Regions from separate parts of the Paenibacillus sp. HGF5 genome, predicted to be linked through region 1. Evidence: riboswitches for the same ligand, from Rfam matches in the RefSeq annotation. Region 1 holds a riboswitch; each other region holds the start of a gene.

The links. Region 1 has a riboswitch for cyclic di-AMP ahead of HMPREF9412_RS05245 (APC family permease). Riboswitches for the same ligand answer to the same signal wherever they lie in the genome.
Region 2: linked by a shared signal. The riboswitch ahead of HMPREF9412_RS13320 (C40 family peptidase) and the one ahead of HMPREF9412_RS05245 (APC family permease) in region 1 are both predicted to bind cyclic di-AMP.
Region 3: linked by a shared signal. The riboswitch ahead of ehuB (ectoine/hydroxyectoine ABC transporter substrate-binding protein EhuB) and the one ahead of HMPREF9412_RS05245 (APC family permease) in region 1 are both predicted to bind cyclic di-AMP.
Region 4: linked by a shared signal. The riboswitch ahead of HMPREF9412_RS30925 (hypothetical protein) and the one ahead of HMPREF9412_RS05245 (APC family permease) in region 1 are both predicted to bind cyclic di-AMP.

The regions. Positions count from the first base shown of each region.
Region 1 is NZ_AEXS01000028.1:293-5,681, forward strand. Features, by position in the region: partial or broken gene HMPREF9412_RS05240 (molybdopterin-dependent oxidoreductase) at 1-1,554, opposite strand, end outside; cyclic di-AMP (ydaO/yuaA leader) riboswitch at 2,040-2,234, shown strand; gene HMPREF9412_RS05245 (APC family permease) at 2,401-4,227, shown strand; gene HMPREF9412_RS05250 (formate/nitrite transporter family protein) at 4,370-5,230, opposite strand.
Region 2 is NZ_AEXS01000079.1:14,273-19,661, reverse strand. Features, by position in the region: gene HMPREF9412_RS13340 (leucyl aminopeptidase family protein) at 1-1,110, shown strand, start outside; gene HMPREF9412_RS13335 (copper homeostasis protein CutC) at 1,141-1,827, shown strand; gene HMPREF9412_RS13330 (ROK family protein) at 1,863-2,816, shown strand; gene HMPREF9412_RS13325 (hypothetical protein) at 3,124-3,651, opposite strand; cyclic di-AMP (ydaO/yuaA leader) riboswitch at 3,914-4,047, shown strand; gene HMPREF9412_RS13320 (C40 family peptidase) at 4,051-4,527, shown strand; gene HMPREF9412_RS13315 (stalk domain-containing protein) at 4,648-5,389, opposite strand, start outside.
Region 3 is NZ_AEXS01000016.1:15,838-21,226, reverse strand. Features, by position in the region: gene HMPREF9412_RS01665 (ring-cleaving dioxygenase) at 95-1,048, shown strand; gene HMPREF9412_RS01660 (flavin reductase family protein) at 1,045-1,656, shown strand; gene HMPREF9412_RS01655 (SDR family NAD(P)-dependent oxidoreductase) at 1,840-2,583, shown strand; cyclic di-AMP (ydaO/yuaA leader) riboswitch at 2,950-3,096, shown strand; gene ehuB (ectoine/hydroxyectoine ABC transporter substrate-binding protein EhuB) at 3,452-4,306, shown strand; gene ehuC (ectoine/hydroxyectoine ABC transporter permease subunit EhuC) at 4,308-4,961, shown strand; gene ehuD (ectoine/hydroxyectoine ABC transporter permease subunit EhuD) at 4,965-5,389, shown strand, end outside.
Region 4 is NZ_AEXS01000180.1:25,700-31,088, forward strand. Features, by position in the region: gene kdpB (potassium-transporting ATPase subunit KdpB) at 1-886, opposite strand, end outside; gene kdpA (potassium-transporting ATPase subunit KdpA) at 909-2,588, opposite strand; gene HMPREF9412_RS33755 (potassium-transporting ATPase subunit F) at 2,619-2,693, opposite strand; gene HMPREF9412_RS30925 (hypothetical protein) at 2,846-3,256, opposite strand; cyclic di-AMP (ydaO/yuaA leader) riboswitch at 3,387-3,555, opposite strand; cyclic di-AMP (ydaO/yuaA leader) riboswitch at 4,102-4,274, shown strand; gene HMPREF9412_RS30930 (hypothetical protein) at 4,411-4,875, shown strand; gene HMPREF9412_RS30935 (TetR/AcrR family transcriptional regulator) at 4,885-5,389, opposite strand, start outside.

The DNA.
Region 1 (5,389 bases):
CTTCACGTGGCGGTGTTCCCTCAGCTTGTCCAGCGTGACGCCGTTTAGATAAGGGTTATCCGGGAAGTCGAGCGCTCTTGCCATCATCTCTTCCTCGGTCTCATGAAAAGCCGGTTCCTGGAATCCCATAGCCCGTCCCAGCATGGAGAACAGCTCTACGTTGCCCTTGCTCTCCCCAAGTGCCGGAATGACCGGCTCCTGCAGCTGAACGTACTGATGCCAGTAGGAAGCGTACAGGTCCGTATTCTCGAACGAAGAGGTTGCCGGGAGCACGATATCGGCATACTTGGCCGTATCCGTCATAAACAGGTCATGCACAACCGTAAACAGATCTTCCCGTGCAAACCCTTCCCTGACCCGCTCGGTATCGGGAGCCACAACCAGCGGATTGCTGCAATAAACGAAGAGCGACTTAATCGGCTGTTCGGTCATGGCAAGCGCTTCGCCGATCCGGTTCATGTTAATCGTGCGCGCTTCGGGATTCGGCCGGAGATCGGGACGCTCAAGCGCGTCGCTATCCATGCTGTTGTAACCGCCGTTCGACTTGGCAGCCCCTCCGCCCCGCTTCAGCCATTGTCCGGTCAAAGCGGGAAGCGCGGCGATGCTGCGCACCGTCAAGCCGCCGTTGTCGTGATGCTGAAGACCGTTGCCGATATGGATGTAGGAAGTATCGGCCCGGCCGTAGAGCTCGGTCAATTTCTCGATATCCTCGATCGAGATGCCGGTAATGGAAGAAACGTGCTCCGGCGTGTATTCTTTGACGTGCTCGCGCAAGGCTTCATGACCAATCGTATACTTCCGGAGGAATTCCTCATTCACCATGCCGTCGCGGAACATGATGTGCATGAGCCCGACGGCCAGCGCAGCATCCGTGCCTGGATACAGCGGAATGAACCAGTCGGCCCATTGCCCCGTCTGGTTCTTGTGGACATCGATCACAACGACCTTGGCACCGGCTTTGCGCGCTTTCTCTGCAATCACCATCTGGTGCATATTGGTGCTGACGATGTTGCCGCCCCAGACGAGGATGACGTCGGCTCGTACGGTGTCCTCCGGAACGGTTCCCCCATTAAACCCCATCACGGATTTCCAGCCCTCATTGCCCGCGGAATTGCAAATCGACTGCTTCAGGCGGCTGGCACCCAGCCTGTTGAAGAATCTGCGGTCCATGCCGTCGACGCTCAATATCCCCATATTGCCGTAGAAGCTGTAAGGCAGGATGCTCTCGGAGCCGTATTCCTCAATCAAGTCCTTATAGCGTCCCGCAATCTCCTGAATGGCTTCGTCCCAGCTGATCCGCTCGAAGGCGCCCTCTCCCTTGGGACCTACCCTTCGCAGCGGATAGAGCACGCGTTCCGGATGGTACACCCGGTGTGCCATATTACGGACTTTATTGCAGATGGCTCCCTGCGTAATCGGATGCTCCGGATTACCGGTCACCTTGACGATTTTTCCGTTCTCTTTATGCAGCAGCAGGCCGCATGTATCGGGACAATCCAACGGACATACCGCCGGAAATACGCCGTTTTCCTGATGAATCATCGCTTGAGTCATTTCGTACTTCCCCCTTTTGCTCGGCTGCATCATATCCCTTTATCTTAAAAGAAAATCGGGGTTCCAGTAAAGTCATACATTTATTTCTAATCAGGTGATTCACTTTACTTTCCCCCGGGTATATTCCTATCAAGAGCAAAGAAGAGGAACCCAGACCCTTTCTCTTCCTTGCCGAATCATGGACCACTCCCAAAAAAATTCGCCATGCCAGTGTCTCCTCCCCCGAGACCGGCATGGCGAATTTGTTTATATGGCATCCTCCCAGTGACCGATGTTCCCCACACCTAATCCTCCATATTATAGAAACTCGTGATTTTCGCAGTAAACATGCAAAATAAAAAGCCTGTCAAAGCCAGGTCATTATGTAAGCGCTTATCTGTTATTTTTTATAAATAATTCTGTTCGAATGATCGTTGGAGGATGTTTTACAAACGATTGGAGCAGGCGTAATATACTATTCAGCTTCGAAAACATTCTTCATATTCACATGACATTCGCTTAATTTCCATGATGGAAAGCGGGGGAACCAACCGTATGGAGGGATACCTATAGGATCCTTCAACCATACTATGGGGTGAATCCTGATGCGTCGCGTACGTACGCCGCGATGGAATCAGGTAGGGCGACTCTCACCGCCCGAATCCGACAGCTAACCTCGTCAGCGTTGATCGGGAGGGTTGTGAACTTGTGATCAAACACAGGGTTCTAACCTGTGTTTTTTGTTTGCCAAAAATCAGCATAGGAATGGTGACCGTTCCTATGTCCAGCACATAAAAAACACCGATAGAAGTCCGTTCAGCGAGCTTCTACCATGAACTTAATCTTAAGCGGCGGTGAAAAACAACCATGTTATCCTCAATCAAGCGCTTCCTCATCGGAAGACCGCTTAAATCAACGGAATTAGGCGAACAAAAGCTGAATAAAACCAAGGCGCTGGCCATCCTGTCATCCGATGCGTTATCGTCCGTGGCCTATGGTCCGGAACAAATCCTCATTGTGTTGATGACCGTAGGGGCAGCTGCCTATTGGTATTCCATACCGATTGCCGTCGGCGTCCTGGTCTTGTTGCTGGCACTTATCCTGTCGTACAGACAAATTATTTTCTCCTATCCGCACGGCGGCGGCGCATATGTCGTGTCCAAACGGAATTTGGGCATGTATCCGGGGCTGGTGGCCGGCGGTTCCTTGCTCGTGGACTATATCCTGACGGTTGCGGTCAGCGTGTCGGCCGGGACGGATGCGATCACGTCGGCTTTTCCGGAATTGCACGCCTATAATCTGCCGATCTCCATCGTGTTCGTTCTATGCTTGACCGTATTGAATTTAAGAGGGGTCACGGAGTCGGCCTCCATATTGGCTTATCCGGTTTACCTGTTCGTGCTTGCGTTATTCATCCTGATCGGGGTAGGGATATTCAACATTGCCACAGGCCATGCGTCTCCGGAGCTTCATACACCGATCGGCACGCCCGTAGCCGGGCTGAGCTTGTTTCTGCTCCTGCGTGCATTTGCCTCGGGCAGCTCCGCCCTGACCGGCGTGGAGGCGATTTCCAACGCCATTCCGAATTTCAAAGACCCGGCCCCGAATAACGCGGCCAAAACCTTGGTGGCGATGGGATCGCTGCTGGCCCTGTTATTTTCGGGCATCGTCTTCCTGGCTTATTACTATGGGGTCAGTCCCAGCGAACAAGTCACGGTCGTTTCCCAAATTGCCGAGCATACCTTCGGGCGAAATGCGCTTTATTACTTCATACAAGGAACAACGGCCTTAATTCTGATCCTCGCCGCCAACACCGGGTATTCCGCTTTTCCCCTGCTTGCCGTCAATCTGGCGAAGGATAAGTTCATTCCTAGAATGTTCACCGTCCGCGGCGACCGTCTGGGATATTCAAACGGAATCATTATTCTTGGATTTTTCTCCATTCTGCTGCTGCTGGCTTTTGAAGGCAAAACCGAGCATCTGATTCCGCTGTATGCCGTCGGCGTGTTTATCCCGTTTACCCTCTCCCAGACGGGGATGATGGTGAAATGGATCCGCGAAAAGCCCGAAGGCTGGATCGTCAAGCTGATCATTAACACCACCGGCGCATGCATCAGCTTTATCGTGACCATGATCTTTTTCTTTACGAAATTCGCCCAGGTGTGGACCGTTCTGATATTCCTGCCGCTGATCATCTGGATTTTCACCCGGATCCGCAAGCATTACGAGGCGGTAGCGGACCAGCTCCGGATTACGACCTGCGAGCCGGTTAAGCCGATTGAGGGGAATGTCATCATCCTGCCTGTGGCAGGAATCACGCATGTGGTGGAGAACTCGCTGAATTACGCCAAATCGCTGGGAGCGGGCCAAATCATCGCGGTGTACGTGCCGTTCGAGCGGGAGGAGGAGGTCGCCTTCCAGGAAAAATGGAAAAAGTGGCAGCCGGACATCCGGCTGGTGACGCTGCACTCGCCTTATCGGAGCATCATTCAGCCGCTGACGAAATTCATCGATACCGTGCAGCGCAAGGCAAGCGAATCCGACTATCAGGTTACCGTCGTCATTCCGCAGTTCATCCCCAAGAAGGGCTGGCATAATTTCCTGCACAATCAATCCAGCCTGCTCATCCGGGCACATCTCCTGTATCGGCGAGACGTGATCATCACGACGGTTCCCTACCATTTAAAAAAATAGCGGGCTTGTTCCCTGCTTGATTCATTACTGGGAACAGCCTCGCCCATCACGAAAAAAAGCTGCGTTCATCCTCTACCTTCTACATAAAGGACGGTTGAACGCAGCTTTTTCTTTAAACCAGACGCTCGCCAGGCTTTCGGCATTATGAAGCGTTCTGCGCGGAATGAACCTGTTGAGGGGAGCTAGCCGATGGCGCAGGCGCCTGCTCGCCGCGCGGAGCGGCTGCGGCTTGGTTCTCCTTCTTCAAATACACGGTTCCGTATGTCGCTCCCACAAATAACGCGCCGCCAACGAAATTGCCCAGCCATACCGGAATGAAGTTCATCAGATACTCGCCCCAGCTGTAATAGCCTTCAAAAATCGCTGCCGGAATGAGAAACATGTTGGCCACCACGTGCTGAAACCCGATGGCGACAAACGCCATGGTCGGAAACCAGATCCCGAGAATTTTGCCGCTCATCTGATCCGATCCGTAGGACAGCCATACGGCGAGGGCTACGAGCCAGTTGCACCCAATGCCCGACAAGAAGGCTTGCAGGAAGCTGTCGTCCAGCTTATGCCCTGCCATGTCCACCAGCTTCTCCAGGTAAACGCCGCTGCCTGTCAGACCGGTCACATGGCCGAAGAAGTAAGCGACGAATAACGCTCCCAACATATTGCTGACCGTGACAAGCGCTAAATTCCGCATCATCTCCTTCGTGGAAATTCGTCTCTTGAATCTGGCCAAGGACACGGCCATCATGTTGCCCGTCAGCAGCTCCCCGCCTGCAAGCAGGACAAGAATCAATCCGACGGGGAATACCGCCGCGCCTACAAAACCGGCAATCCCTCCCCATTCCGGAGACGCTCCGGCAATCACGCGTATGTCAAGCAAAAAGCCGAGCGCAATAAATGCCCCAGCAAGGAATCCTAATATCATCACGTTTATGGCGGAGTTATGCGCTTTTTTCACCCCGTTCTCCACGGTAATCTCCGCAATGCGCTCAGGTTTATGGTAAGCCATGGTCACTCCCTCATTTCTTCCGCATCCGCCTTGTCTATCTATCCGAATGCAGCTCATGATATTCGTGTTATCGTTACCAACATTGTAACGCAGCTTCTTTGGCAAGAACGTGAATTATATCACGATCATGTCCGTCAGGGACGGACAGGTGCAGATGTG
Region 2 (5,389 bases), on a different contig from region 1:
GGATTATATCAATTCAATAAGCATCGCGGGGTTACGGCCAATCTGCAAGCCCTGTCCCTTCATCTTCGACAAGAGGACTGGGAGGGGCTTTCCCGTGAAGATATGGAAGCCATCATCCGGACGGCGGAAATCCGGATCGAAGGAACGCAGCTCACCCGAGACTTGGTGAATGAATCACCTGAGACGTTAAATCCGGAGGCGTTTGTTGCGGTCGTTGAGGATCGTTTCAAAAAAGCGCCCGTAGACCTTCACGTATACCGCGGACAAGAACTTCATGACCGGCAGATGAACGGACTGATCGCCGTGGGTGCCGGCAGCAAATACGAGCCAGCGATGATCGAGATTTCCTACAATGGAGCGGAATCCGGGAAGGAAAGCCCTCATATCGTGCTTATCGGCAAAGGCGTTACCTTTGATATGGGCGGCATGAACGTTAAGATCGGCCGAGACATCAGCGATGCCCGCATGGATATGGGCGGCGCAGCCGCCGTCGTGGGCGCCATGGATATTCTGGTGTCGCGGAAAGCTCCGGTACGGGTTACGGCATTGATCGCCGTAGCGGATAATTTATCGGGGCCGGATGCGATGCTTCCCTCTTCCGTCGTTCACTATCCGAACGGCCTGAGTGTTCAGGTAGCGAATACGGACGGAGAAGGAAGATTGATCATTGCGGACGCGCTGTTGCACGCAGCCCATCTTAACGCAGATAAGGTGATCGATATCGCTACTCTTACCGGCAATGTCGGTGCGGCATTAGGCTTGGAGATTGCCGGCATTTGGGGTGATCAAGAGATAACGGCCGATTTGGTCGAGATCGGGGAGCGCAACGGAGAGCGCCTATGGCCCATGCCGCTAATGGACGAGTATGAATCCGAGCTCAGAAGCGATTATGCCGACCTGAGGAATGTAGGCACGTCGACTTTGGCAGGCGCGATAACGGCTGCGTTGTTCATCCGTCATTTTGTTGCGGAGACCATGAAATGGGTGCATATCGATATGGCAGGCACGGTCCAGTATAAACGGGAATTCCCTCACTCCGCGGCAGGGGCTACCGGCTATGGAGCAAGGCTGCTGGCGGACTATGTGGAGAAGCAGTTTCGCCCTGCATAAGCGAACCAACGACAGTAAGGAGTGAAGAACATGCTGCTTGAAATTATCGCAACATGCGTGGACGATGCCATCACAGCCGAGAAGAATGGCGCGGACCGTCTGGAATTGATCACGGCGATCACCGAAGGCGGGCTCACGCCGGGCATCGGTCTCGTGGAAGAGGTCGTGAAAGCCGTTCAGATTCCGGTCCATGTGATGGTAAGGCCCCATAGCAGATCCTTTGTGTATAACTCGCTGGATATAGCAACCATGGTTGCGGAGGTGAAGGCGATCCGCAGGGCGGGTGCGGCTGGCGTGGTCCTTGGCATGCTGACTCCGGAAGGAAAGATCGACGAGGCCGCCTTGGCCCAAATGCTGGAATGGACGGGCGATATGCAAGTGACATTCCACCGGGCTTTTGATGAATTGGAGGATCAATTCGAAGGGCTGCGTACGTTGCAGAAATACTCGGCCGTCACCCGCGTCTTGACGTCGGGAGGACCGCAGCCGGCACCGCAAGCAATCCCAAGGATCCGCGAGCTTGTGGAACAAGCCGCAGGCAGCGGGCTAAAGATATTGGCCGGGAACGGCCTGAAGTGGGAAATCATACGCGAATTCATCGACCAGACCGGCGTGAGCGAGGTTCATTTCGGCTCAGCTGTCCGGTATGGCCGATCAGGGCTGAAGCCCATTGATCCGGTTGAGCTGCGATCATTGGCTGACAGCTTACATCAATAGAAGTAGCAAACCTATCGGAAACAGGTGAACAAAAATTGCAAACCGAATGGAATAAACAGCAAGAATTTGTGGTTGGCGTTGACCTTGGGGGTACGAAGATCGCGGCAGCGCTCTTTGATTCCGAAGGACAGCTGCTGAACCGGGAGCAAATGGAGACAGCCGGAGCGCGTACGGCCGAGGAAGTGGTCTCTAGAATTACGAACATGATTCGCAGCGTGTCGGGCGGCCACCCGCTTCGAGGCGTAGGCATGGCTTCGCCGGGAACGGTTAACAGCCGGGAGGGCATTGTCATTCACGGCACGAATTTGCCGGAATGGACCAACGTCCCTCTCAAAGCCTGGATGGAACGTGATCTGAATACGGAAGTACAGGTGCTGAATGATGCCAATGCAGCCGCATGGGGCGAATATGTAAGAGGTGCCGGCCGAGGGTCGACGAATATGGTTTACGTGACGCTCAGCACAGGCATCGGATCAGGCATCGTGCTGGATGGCAAGCTGTTTCTGGGCAGCAATTCCTTTGCGGGGGAGCTTGGGCATCATATCATTGATCCCAGCGGTCCGCAGTGCAATTGCGGCAGCCATGGCTGCTGGGAGGTGTTTGCTTCAGGAACGGCCATCGGCCTGGCAGCATCCCAGCGGATGCTTACCCAACCCAGCGTTATTTCCGAACTGGCCGCAGCTGATGGTGGCGTGAACGCCAGGCATGTATTCGAGGCTAAACGTCTTCATGACCCCGTCGCAATAGAGGTCATCGATCGCGCCGTCTATTACATGGCGCTTGGACTGGTTAACGTCATTCATAGCTTCAACCCCGATCGCATCGTGGTTGGCGGGGGTGTGAGCAGAGCAGGGGAGCTACTATTCCCGCAGCTGCGGGAAATGACGGATAAGCTGGTCATGCCGTCCTATCTAGGAACGTACGAGATCGTTCCTGCGGGACTGCGGGACGATGTTGGCCTGGTGGGAGCCGCAGCCTTGTTCCAATAATATATTCATAAAGAAAAGGCAACAAAAGCCGCCCTTCAAGGGCGGCTTTCTGATTATTTCATGAAGAGAGCGGGAAACGGAGCGATCCTATTTGCGTAAGAGAAGTCCGTAACTTGTGACAGGTGATAGGCGTAAACCGTAAGCCGTCATCCGTTTTCACTGGAGTCGAGTTTTTGGTTTCCTATTAGGTTTGTTTGTATCCGACAAACAATAAGCGGTTGCCCGCACTTTCCCGCCCGCCGACGGTAACCGCCGGCTCCAAACCCGCACGCGAGGCGGCCTGCAGGCTTGGAGCCGGCGGCTTCCGCTATTCCATATATTTTGATGCGTCGAACGTAATCATGCTCGTATGGTTAGCATGTTCGATCAGTGAGGAGAGCCTGGTCACTTCGCGTTCCTTCTTGCGCGCCTGCGCCTGATAAGCTTCCGGATCGTATAAGGCCACGTTAAACAGCGTTACGGCGCCATCTCCGCTTCCCCGGCTGCTCTGGCGCTCCAGCTTCTTGCGGGAGCCGAGATGGGCAAGCTGTCCGATATCGCTGCGCATTTGTTTGGCGAGCTCGATCGCCTCCATGATGGTCATGTCGGAGCCGTTCCAACTAATGGTCTGCGTCGTGTTGGAGATTGCCATCAGCAGATCCAGCTTTCTGTAATCCGCTGCGGCGGCTTCGATCTCTTCCGTAATGGCATCCACGCTGCGTGCAGGATACTCCGCCGTTTCCCCTTTTTCAATGATCGTGCTGCTGTTGTTCAAGCGTTCCGACATCAATTGATTCATGAGACGGTTGATTGCTGCCCGGACTGCCAAAGCTTCAGCCATCGTGATTTGACTCATAAGCGAAGGATCACCTCTTTGATTTCTTGTCTGAATATGTAAACGTTCCGAACTGCCCAAAAGTTGCACGCCCGTTAATAAAACGTCGCCGGAGGTTCGATGGAGAGTTACATAATTGTCATGAGTATGTGAGATGCTGTACTGAAAATACATGAAAATTTTCAGCCCATACGACATTGATTAACATATAGTGATAGATTTCTAGGATATTATTGACAGCATCCTTGCTTGTATACTATATTAAGAGAAGGTTACAAAATGTTAATGAATTTTGCCGAATTTCGTTTGTGAAAACGGGGGAACCGTCTTGGGTGAATTATTCTTGTACCATAGAGAGTATAGGGAACCTTCAACCGAACCCTTAGCTAACTCCGTAGGCATCGAAGGAGAGAACATATTTTGAAGAAGTTTGTCATCACATTGCTTGGGTCTGCAATTATTTTTTCTTCAGGTGCCGTATCAGCCTATGCTGATCAACAACCGAATTTTCAGCATCAAGTGAAGCAATTGGTAGGAACGCCTTATAAATGGGGCGGAACAACGACAAGCGGATTTGATTGCTCCGGATTTATTCTGTATATGTTTAGAAATTTCGACGTAGATCTTCCACGCACATCCCAGAGTCAGGCTAAAGCCGGGGTTCATGTGGATCGCGAGGACCTGAGAGTCGGAGATTTGGTATTCTTCAATACAAGCGGCAGCGGCATTTCCCATGCGGGCGTTTACATTGGAGATGGACAATTTGCGCATGCTTCCAGCAGTAAGGGCGTAAGAATCAGCAAGCTTAGCGACTCGTATTACGAACCGCGTTATGTTACGGCGCGCCGCGTATTGAGTCAAGAGAATTATGCTAAACTGGTAGGAAGCGCAAGCTAATTGGAACAGGTAGTTTAGAGTTCGATACATAACCGGAAAGCCTGACAAGAGATGATCTTGTCAGGCTTTCTTTTTTTAGAGAAAATTATAATTTGGGATTCTGCGAAAAGATTCACTAGATTATTCCTTTACGACAGAGGCATTCACGGCGGCTTCCATGCCATTATTATAGGAACGGAACAAGCCCAGACGCCAGAAGGCGGCACCTTTCAGATCATAGCGTTTGGCCAAGCCGAGCTTATCGTCGACGGATGTGGCGGTTTCGCTGCTTAAGCTGATGCCGAGCAGGAGCTTCTGCTTAGGAACGCCTGCCTGAAGTGCCTGCTGAATTGCTTGGTCCACCAAACTGTTGGGCTCAGGAACCTGGGCTTTGGTGCCTACCGGATTGTACTGATACGCCATGACGATAAGATCATCGGCAAGGGAGGCCAGCGTCTTGTAATCATAGCCTTTATAGGCGCTGTTCAGTGGCGGGACCGCTAAGGACAGAGCAATGTCGCCGGGCAATGCCGCTTTCAATTGCTTGACGTAATCATTAAGCAGCTTCTGCTGCTTCGCGGCATCCAGTTTAAAACCAAGCCCTTCGAAATCAAGCACCACGCCGCCGAATCCGTTATCCGCCACCGCAGTCGTGATGCCTTCAATGGACTTTTGGCGAAGGCTGCTGTCGCTGAGGACTTTGGTTAATTCGCCGTTTCCGTCCAAAGCGTAAACCATAAGGTACGGTTTAATCTCCCGATCCGCTGCATCCGCAACAATCGATTGCGGAGTCACGTCGCCGGCAGCCGCAGGCAGACGATACTCGTCGCCTTGAAGCGTAAACTGACCTTCCCGATCAATGCGGCTCCAGCCGAAGGCGACT
Region 3 (5,389 bases), on a different contig from region 1:
AGATTATTTATGGTTTATGGCTCATCCATCATGCAAATCGGATTATGAACGGAAATAACGGGTTTCGACACGAACGGTGAGGGAGAGATGGGATATGGCATTACATACGGCAGGCATTCATCATATTACCGCTTATGCGCAGGATCCGCAGAAGAACGTTGATTTTTATACAGGCGTGCTAGGACTCAGAATGATAAAGAAGACCGTGAATTACGATGCGCCCGAGGTATATCATCTGTATTTCGGGGATGAAGGAGGACAGCCCGGAACGATCATCACTTTCTTCCCTTCCTCCGCTTCGCGAAGAGGGCTGCGTGGAGGAGGACAGGCAGGATATACGACCTTTGCCGTTCCTGTAGGGGCCCTGCCTTATTGGGAACAGCGGCTGCGGAGCTTTGGTGTTCCTGTCATGAAGGCTTTCCGGTTTAACGAACAATACCTTCAATTCTCCGATCGGGACGGACTTTCGCTAGAGTTGGTGGAGCGGGAAGGCGGTCCGAATAACGGCTGGTCCGTGGACGATATAACATCGGCTACAGCCATTAAGGGATTCGGCGGCGCGGTTCTGTTCAGCAGCAAATGGGAGGAGACGAAGAAGGCGCTGGAGAATGTCATGGGACTGACCTACATTGGAGAGGACGTCAATTATGCCCGGTTTCAAGCTGCGGGCCACTTCGGCAACGTGATTGATCTGCCGATGCGGGATATCCCTTTGGGAGCCGGAGGTGCCGGAACGACCCATCATATCGCATGGCGGGCTCAAGATGATGAGGAGCACGGCAAATGGCATGAATGGGTGAAGGAGCAGGGCTTTCGCCCTACGGATATCAGGAACCGTAACTATTTCAAAGCGTTATATTTCAGGGAACGTGGTGGGATCCTGTTTGAGATCGCAACCGATCCGCCCGGATTTACGGTGGACGAAGACCTGGACTCGCTGGGGGAACAATTAAAGCTTCCTGCCTGGTTCGAACCGGAGCGTGCCCGAATCGAGCAGGGGTTGGAGCCTATACAAGTCAAACATACAGGAGAGGGGCAACTCAAGTGATATCCATTGACCCGAATACCCAAAGCGAACGGGACACATACAAGCTGCTGATAGGAAGCGTCGTTCCGCGTCCGGTCGCTTTCGTTACGACATTATCGGCGGATGGCGTGCTGAATGCGGCCCCGTTCAGTTACTTTTCCATTGTGTCGAGCAATCCCCCTTTGCTGTCGGTTTCCGTTCAGCGAAAGAACGGTGCACCCAAGGATACGGCAAGAAATGCCATGCAGAGCGGCGAGCTTGTCATCCACATCGTGGACGAAGATACCGTTGCAGCCGTGAACGAAACGGCGGCGAACCTGCCTCCGGACGAAAGTGAGCTTGACCGAACCCGTTTAACCCCGGTCGTTAGTGACGTTGTTAAGGTTCCCGGCATTATGGAATCCAAGATTCGCATGGAATGCGTGCTGGAGCAGGTCGTCACGTTGGATGGTACGGATCAGCTGCCTGCCGCTGATCTATTGATTGCCCGCGTCGTCCGATTTCACGTGTCCGAGGAGCTCTACGAGCATGGCCGGATTGACGCATCCAAGTTGAAACCTGTGAGCCGCATGGCAGGAAATATCTATTCGACCCTGGGAGAGATGTTTACGATTGAGCGTCCGGTCTGACAGGGCTTGAGCTTGAATAAGGTTATTGCTTTGCGACTGTTATTTAGCGAACGTCCTTTTTATTTGATAGTATGCTGGTCATTCATTAGGAAACGGGGTATTGGAATATCATGGTCGGTTTTTGCCCATTCTACATGAATGGATAGCCGGTTGATGAATTTACAACATAGGAGTGATCAACGCATGAAATTTGATTCCAAGGTTGTCATTGTGACGGGGGGCGCCAGCGGGATTGGCGAAGCGGCAGTCAGACTTTTTGCAAAAGAGGGAGCCAAGGTCGTTATCGCGGATTATTCCGACCAGGGCCAAGCGGTTTCCGACGAATTGAGAGGAGCCGGCTTTGAAGCGCTGTTCGTCAAAACGGATGTAACCCAAGAGCAGGAAGTCGCGAATATGGTGAATCAGACGGTACAGCATTTTGGCCGTGTCGATGTATTGTTCGCGAATGCAGGCATTGCCCATGATGCTCCTGCCGATCAGTTAACGATGGATAACTGGCAGAGAACGATTGATATTAATCTGACAGGGGTCTTCCTGTGCGATAAATATGTCATTCAGCAAATGCTGTCCCAAGGAACCGGAGGGGCGATCGTAAACTGCGGCTCGATCCATAGCCATGTCGGAAAAGCAGGGGTAACCGCCTATGCTTCGGCTAAGGGAGGCGTCAAGCTGTTAACCCAGTCGCTCAGCGCAGACTATGCCTCCAAAGGAATCCGAATCAATGCCGTGTGTCCGGGATATATCGATACGCCGCTGATCAAGGGAAGAACGGAAGCGATCACGCAGCACCTGGTCGGCCTTCATCCGATGGGCCGTTTGGGACAGCCGGAAGAAGTGGCCAAAGCCGTATTGTTCCTCGCCAGTGAAGATGCCTCCTTCATTACGGGCACGAGTCTGCTGGTGGATGGCGGCTATACCGCGGTATGACGAGAAAAGCCCTGATGCTAAGCATCGGGGCTTTTTGCAAGTCATTCCAGGCGTTGTTATCGGACTTATTATGGAGTGTTTCAAAAATTTTTTTCGGCCCCGTATTTCATATGGGCAGACTTCCTGATCCGGGGCTCATTCATGGCATTAAACGTATATGTCATGAACGATTTCCGCAAGACCCGTCAAATGCCTGCTATATAGCGGAAAATGGAGCATGGATTCCATGACCAATCCGGTGTATGGACAGCCTTAAATAAGGTGTTCAAAAGGCTCGATATTTTCGTTGCAAAAACGGTATTTTCACTTCTGAATTTCCAGAAAAAGCGGTTAAAGGGGTTTGACTTTTCCTGAGCTTCCCTTTATCATGAACACACGCTTAGTTTCCGGCATACATATTCCGGAAAGCGGGGGAACCAGTTTCACCAGGGGCGAGTCACTTGGAATTCACGAGTGTAGGGTACCATCTTACCCGAGTCCGTCAGCTAACCTCGTCAGCAGTGGATGGGTCTTGCATACATAATGGATGTTCATACAAAAGGCCCTTTATTCTCTATAGGGGCCTTTTCTCTATTTTTTGACCCCCTGCTGGCGGAGCTATGTCTAGATCCCCTGTTTGGTGGTCTTTTTAGCATTCAATTACAGAGGAGGGGCAACGTCTGCAAATGTGGAATGAATTGAATCGATCAGACGGCATTGGGTCAAAGCGTGCAAGGAAGCCGATGAATCATCTTCCCTGAAGCCTCGTCCCATGCACGGGTATCTGAATGTCCATATATCCAAGTTAACACATGTGCTAACACGGATAATTTCGTCATGCCGTTTTTTTAAGAAAGTGAAAAGCTATTACGAAAGGTTGTGGAAGGTTTTGAAGAAAGTGGTTGTGCTGGTGTTGTCCGTGATGATGGTGGTACTGCTCGCGGCTTGCGGCGACAAAGGAAGTACGCTGGATCGAGCCATAGAGCAGGGATATATCACCGTAGGGTTTGCGAACGAGAAGCCGTATGCCTACAAAGAAGCCAATGGGGAGCTCACGGGCGAGGCGGTTGAGATTGCCCGCGTTATTCTGGAGCGTCTTGGCATCAAGGAGATGAGAGGGGAGCTAACGGAATTCGGTTCGCTGGTCGCCGGATTGCAGGCCGATCGGTTTGATCTGATCACGGCAGGCATGTTCATTAATCCGGACCGCTGCTCTGCCGTCCTGTTCGCGAATCCGGAGTACAGCATCGGGGAAGCCCTTGCGGTAAAGCAAGGGAATCCGATGGAACTCGGAAGCTATGAGGACATTGCCAAGAATGAGCAGGCCAAGGTGGCTGTCATGACCGGCGCGGTCGAAATCGGCTACATGGAGAAGTCAGGCATTCCTGCGGACCGGATCGTACAGGTCCCTGACCAGGCTTCGGCGATCAGCGCCCTCCAGGCCGATCGGGTGCAGGCGATTACCATGACGGGGCCGTCCCTGCAGGCGATGCTGGATTCAGCCAGCGACGACAGCATCGAACGCGTGGCTGATTTCGAACAGCCGGTCATCGACGGCGAAAGCGTTCGCGGTTACGGGGCTACGGCTTTCCGCCAAGCGGATACCGAGTTCCAGGAGGCTTATAATGCAGAGCTTGAAAAGATGAAGGAGTCGGGCGAGCTGCTGGAAATTTTGCAAGAGTTCGGGTTCACGGAAGAAGAGCTCCCGGGTGAGATGACGGCCGCTGCGCTCTGCGGGGAATAGCATGCCGAATTCTTGGATCGATTTTCTTCCGACGCTGCTCAAAGGAGCAGAGATCACGATTATCGTCGCGTTCTTTTCAGCCATCCTGGCTATCGTGATGTCCTTTGCAGCCGGATTGTGCCGGCTGTCGAAGCTGTGGATCGTCCGCACGGCGACGGTCGTGTACGTCGAAGTTTTTCGGGGAACCTCTTTGCTGGTGCAGCTCTTCTGGTTGTATTTTGCCCTTCCGTTCATCGGCATCGAGCTTCCGAAAATGCTGGCGGCGATTCTCGCGATCGGACTTAATTTCGGCGCATACGGCTCCGAGATTGTTCGCAGCGCGGTGCTGGCCGTTCCGAAAGGACAGTGGGAAGCTGCCGTGGCGCTTAATATGAGGCCTTGGCAGAGGCTGTGGAACGTTATACTGCCCCAAGCGTCCCTGCGAATGCTTCCCCCGTTCGGGAATCAGCTTGTGGAACTCATCAAATCCACCTCGCTCGTTTATTTCATCACGATGGCGGATTTAACGTATCAGGCGATGGTGCTCCGCAACAATTACATCTCCTGGACCACCGAAATTCTGGTGCTGCTGCTCCTCATGTATTTTGTCATTGCGACGCTCGTCTCGATGGCGGTTCGACTGCTGGAGCGCAAACTGACCGCGGGGAGGCTGTAGCGGATGTGGGATTGGAAATATGTGTTTGAAATACTGCCGCAGCTTCTGAGTGCATTAAAAATGACGGTATGGGTCACACTCTGTGCTTTTGTGGTGGCATTGATTATCGGGCTGCTGCTTGCCTTTGCCGCGCGGAGCAAATTTAAGCCCTTGTCGCTCATAACCAAAGGAATCATAGAATTTATTCGCAATACCCCCTTGCTGGTACAGGTGTTCTTCCTGTATTACAGCTTGCCGCTGCTGACGGGCATTTCGATTCCGGCCTTCTATGCGGGAGTCATCGGCCTGGGGCTGCATTACAGCACGTATCTGTCGGAGGTGTACCGTTCCGGCATTGAAGGGGTGCCGAAAGGACAGTGGGAAGCCGCAACCGCACTGAACTACACGAAATCCCAGACCTGGCGGAGCATTATACTGCCGCAAGCGGT
Region 4 (5,389 bases), on a different contig from region 1:
CGGCGGCCTCAACCGCTTTGCCGGACATCGCCAGCACGTTGAACTGCGTTACCCGGTCCATGCCGGCAATCCCGATCGCCGACAGCAGCCCCCCGATCGTGGTCGGGATCAGACATACCAGCAGCGAGATCAGCACCGGAACGGTCAACTCGATGCCAAGATACTTCGCGATCGGCGCCAGCGTCACAACCACGATCAGGAAGATCAGCGTTAAGACGATCAACAGCGTATTCAGCGCAATTTCGTTTGGCGTTTTCTGCCGGGAGGCCCCTTCGACCAACGAGATCATCCGGTCGATAAACGATTCCCCCGGATCGCTCGTAATCCGGATGCGGATCGTATCGCTGACAACCCGGGTGCCCCCCGTGACTGAGCTGAAATCTCCTCCGGCTTCTTTAATGACGGGGGCGGACTCCCCGGTAATCGCCGATTCGTCAACGGATGCAAGGCCCGCAATCACTTCCCCGTCCCCGGGAATCATCTCGCCCTGCGCGACAATCACGATATCCCCTTTGCGCAGATCCGTGGACGGCACGGATTGTCCCCCGCCGTTCTCCATCACTTTGCGGGCCGTCATTTCCTGCTTCGACTGCTTAAGGGAATCGGCCTGCGCCTTGCCGCGCCCTTCGGCAAGCGCCTCTGCGAAGTTAGCGAACAGCAGCGTAAACAGCAGGATGACGAATACGGTCAGGTTAAATCCGCTACTGCCCTCGGTACCGAAATAGGACGGAAATATCGTCATAAGCAGCACGACCAGAGTCCCGGCTTCCACGACAAACATGACCGGATTTCTCATCATCAGGACGGGATTCAGCTTCGTGAAGCTGTCCTTCAGCGCCTGACGGACCATCTCTTGGGACATCGCTCTTTTTCTCGTATTATTCATGGTAATAGGCCACCTTTTCTATTTAACGAATCGTCAGATGCTCGGCAATCGGTCCCAGCACCAGCACAGGCAGGAAGGTCAAGGCACCGATGATCAGGACCACCGCGATGAGAATGCCGGCAAAGAGCTTATTATCTGTCCGGAACGTCCCGAGCGTCTCGGGAACCCACTGCTTCCGCATTAGCGAGCCGCCCACCGCCAGCAGGGCGATCATCGAAATGTAGCGCCCGATCAGCATGACCAGTCCAGTGCTGATGTTCCAGAACGGCGTGTTATCCGCAAGGCCCTCAAACCCGGAGCCGTTATTGGCCGCGGATGACGTGTATTCGTAAAGCACCTGCGAGATGCCGTGAAAGCCCGAATGGGCAATGCCCGCCTGTCCCGCATCCGTCATGAGCGCGAGCGCCGTCGGAGCAAGGATAATCAATGGGTGTACCAGAATGACAACCGCAACCAGCTTCATTTCCCGGGCCTCGATTTTTCTGCCGAGAAATTCGGGGGTACGGCCAACCATAAGACCGGCCAGGAACACCGCCAGGATCGCGTACATGAGCATATTCATCAGCCCGACGCCTTTTCCGCCAAAAACGGAATTCAGCATCATCAGGGACAGCGGCGTAATCCCGCCGAGCGGCGTGAGGGTATCATGCATGTTGTTGACCGACCCGGTCGTGGCTGCGGTTGTCACCGTCGTAAACAGGGAGGATTGGGCGATCCCGAACCGGACCTCTTTGCCCTCCATGCTGCCTTGCGAGGCGTCGATGCCCAGCTGGTTTAATGCCGGGTTGCCGTTGGTTTCGGCAGCGTAGTTCAGGGACAGGAAGCCGATAAACAAGGTCATCATTACCGAGAAAATAATCCAGCCCTGCTTGCGGCTCTTCGCGAACAAACCAAATGTGTAAGGAAGCGCCGCCCCGAGGCACCACATGGATAGAATCTCGATCACATTGGTCAGCGGGGACGGGTTCTCGAAAGGATGCGACGAGTTGGCCCCCATAAACCCGCCCCCATTGGTGCCAAGATGCTTGATCGATTCGAGCGCGGCCACCGGACCCACCGCTATTTGCTGCTCGCTACCTTCCAGCGTCGTGACGCTGAGCGTAGGCTTCAGTGTCTGCGGCACCTGCAGCGCCACCAGCGCCATCGCAATGATGAAGGCAGCCGGAATGAATACCCGGGTATGCGCCTTAACGAAGTCCTCAAAAAAGTTGCCGACGGTCATACCCTTGCTGGTCACCGCCCGGATAAAAGCAATCGCCACGCACAGCCCGGTCGCCGCGGACGTGAACATCATCATCGTAATGACGGCCATCTGGGCCAGATAAGACAATCCCGACTCGCCGCTGTAATGCTGAAGATTCGTATTGGTCATGAAGCTGATAATGGTGTTGAACGACAAGGTCGGTTCCATATGGCCGATGCCGTTCGGGTTCAGCGGCAGCACCTTCTGCAGCCGCAGAATCAAGTAGCCCGCCGCAACCAGCACGATATTCGTCAACACAAAGCTGACGGCATATCCTTTCCATGTCATCCCCTTGCGTTCTTTTAAGCCGATCAGAGCAAAGATCGGTTTCTCCGCCCAGGAGAACCATCTGTCCGTTCCATTGCTTTCATTGCGAAACACCTGATATAGATAAGTTCCCAGCGGCTTGACCAGCAGCACCAGAACGAGTATAACGATGGCAATTTGTAAAATGCCCATGACGAATGCCTTCCTCCTTCAGCCGATTCCCTAGAATTTTTCAGGGTGAATCAGCGCATAAATCAAATAGAGAAAAATAAAAATCGTGAATATCAACATGATCATCACGGCTGATCAGCCTCCGGTTCCGAAACCACGCGCCCGCACCAGGACATAAACAGCATGAGCAGTCCGTAGGTTCCTCCCAAAATGAGTGCCATAACTAAATCCTGCATGAATGTAACCTCCCCTAACTCTTGTGGCGTCAGTCCAAACGCTTAGCTCATAACGGCTGCCATCAGAAAGGACACCTGATGATGATTCGTATGAAGCACCACATCGGCACCCAGCCCTTTGTATATCAAGCGCGGATTGCCGGAATGGGTGATCACGTAAATCGACTCCGCGGTCCATGTCCGGCAGATCCGTAAATAGCGGCAGCACAGATTCAAGCTGCTTTCGAACAGAAACACCTTGCTGACGGGAAACTCGGGAATGATCCAGGTCTGCTCGTCTCTTGTATCAATCAAAATGATGGGTTTGCAGCCCAGTTCTCGCAGCCTCAGCTGCTCAGCCCGGTTGTTGGCTATGGCCGCAAACGGAACACGTTTGTGCATCAGCTGGCGGACGAATTCCTCCCCGGCCTTGTTCGGCGCGGATACCAGGATGTATTCCTGTGGTTTCTCCATCTTCGTTTCTCCTCCTAAGGTCAGAAAGAGAAGGCAACAACAAAGAAGCCTGCGGAAAGAGAAGAACTCTTCCCGCAGGCTTCTTAACAGGACACGGTGAAATACACCGTAGCCCAAGTCCACGACAATCGTTGCCTCTCTCGATACGCTTACGAGGTTAGCTGACGGATTCGGGCGTGAGAGTCGCCCTACCCATAGACCGTTATCTTGTCTATAGGATTCACCCCAGAGAGATCAGATTTATCTCCCGACTGGTTCCCCCGTTCCTTTTCCATTCAAGGACTCAGCGAAAATTTGAATACGAGTAGCAGTAATTTTATTGCGATTTGACTTGTCGTCCGACTGGGCATAACAGCAGCGACAGGAGGTTTACGCGGTGAGAGTCGCCTCTACCTTCAAATCTCAGCAAGGCCCATGGTACCTTCTCCTAAGATTCGATCCATAATGAACCCGGCGCAGCTCTCACACTGCCTTTAGATCTTTATGGAACGACTGTCCGTATGCCTTGGTCGTTGATGACCGTCAACTCATAGTTCGTATCATACGACCGGCCCTGCAGGATGTAAATGTGAGCAAAAACACATCTGGCGTTATGTCGAACAGGAACCAAGCAGTATTTCGTATTTATCTTCCGAATACTTCTCTATACTATGTATTTCTCTTGTTTTCTCGTATTTATCGCAATCCAACGAGATACCGAGATTTTGCCACGATAATAGATGACAGGATGGATTGTACGCGTTTTCTTTTGCTGTTTTCATCTATTTTCAGAGTGTACGCGTCACAAACGGTCATTTACTTTTGCGTTCGTCCGGCGTATGATTCAGTGCATCTATTTAAGAAACACATGTTATTCGCTGAGCTCCCGACAGACCGGGAGACGGGGGAACCAAAATCGCCAATTTTCGATTGGTGAATGGGGTGAATCCGCTGCGCCAAGGATCGAAAGGGCCCAGTGGTAGGGTGCTCTCAGCCCGAATCCGTCAGCTAACCTCGTAGGCGCGTTTTGAGAGAGAATACCGTCCAAGCTTTGGCATAGCGGCCGCCGGAATTGGGCCTCTAACCATAAATAGGCCTGGAGAGCGGGGTATCTCTGCTCACCAGGCCTATTTGCCGTGCATATAACATGTTTATAAAGGAGCGTAGATCATATCATGACGAAACTCATCGAGGCAGCACTTACACCCGTCATCGAAACCGCAGTGCCTGCATTAGGTGAAGAGACTATCCGCCATATGGAGATATTTCGTTTCGACCGGGGTTCGGCCGAACGTTTTATCCCCTGGAGCGATCACAGCAGGAACTGCGGCTTGTTCAAAGTCAGCTGCAACGACGCGGCAGGATATGTCGAATATGCCCTGCCAGGCACGAGAGAATTTTCGGACCTGGTCCGCTGGGCATCCGTCTTCTCAAGGCTGAGAGGCATGCCCGTGACTGAGGCCATTCGTTATGCCCGAAAGCAGCAGCAATGGGGATCCGCACGGATGCAACTTGCTGTATCGGCCCTCGCCGATCTGGAGATCAACCTGCATCGGCACATCACCCGGGAGCGGTTAGGCAGACTGCCGCTGGAGCGCTCCTTCCTGATGGACTGCTCGGAGGCGTATTATCATTTCTAGGGACAGCAGCTACAGAGAGCTACTGTCCCCGTTTCCCTTGGATTGGGCAGTTTTCCCGTTCTCAATTAATACTCCGGTTCCTTCGATGATCCGCTCCAACCCAAAAGCATAAGCATGCTCCGGATTGTATGCATTCTGGTGTGCCTGACCGGCAGCTTCTCCAACGCGGGATGCAACCGGAAACCTCTCCCACTCCACAATTCTTGCCAGAGCCGGCGAATAGCTAAGCCACCATTCATCGTCGTCCATTCCCGTGTTGATTTGCGTAGAGACCATGCTGTTTCTCAATCTGGCGCAGCTCTCCACATGCATAAGTATGAGTGATAAGGTAGAGTCCATCTCGATATCGGTCAAGCCGATACCCTCCATAGCACGTAGCTCCAGCTCGTACTTCAGAATCAAGTTAGGGCCTAGAACCGGTCTCCTGCCGGTTAAATCCACGATCCACGGGTGTCTCATGCAAAGATCCCAATTCGTCTTCGCGATAAAACGGACCGCTTCGCGCCAATCTCCC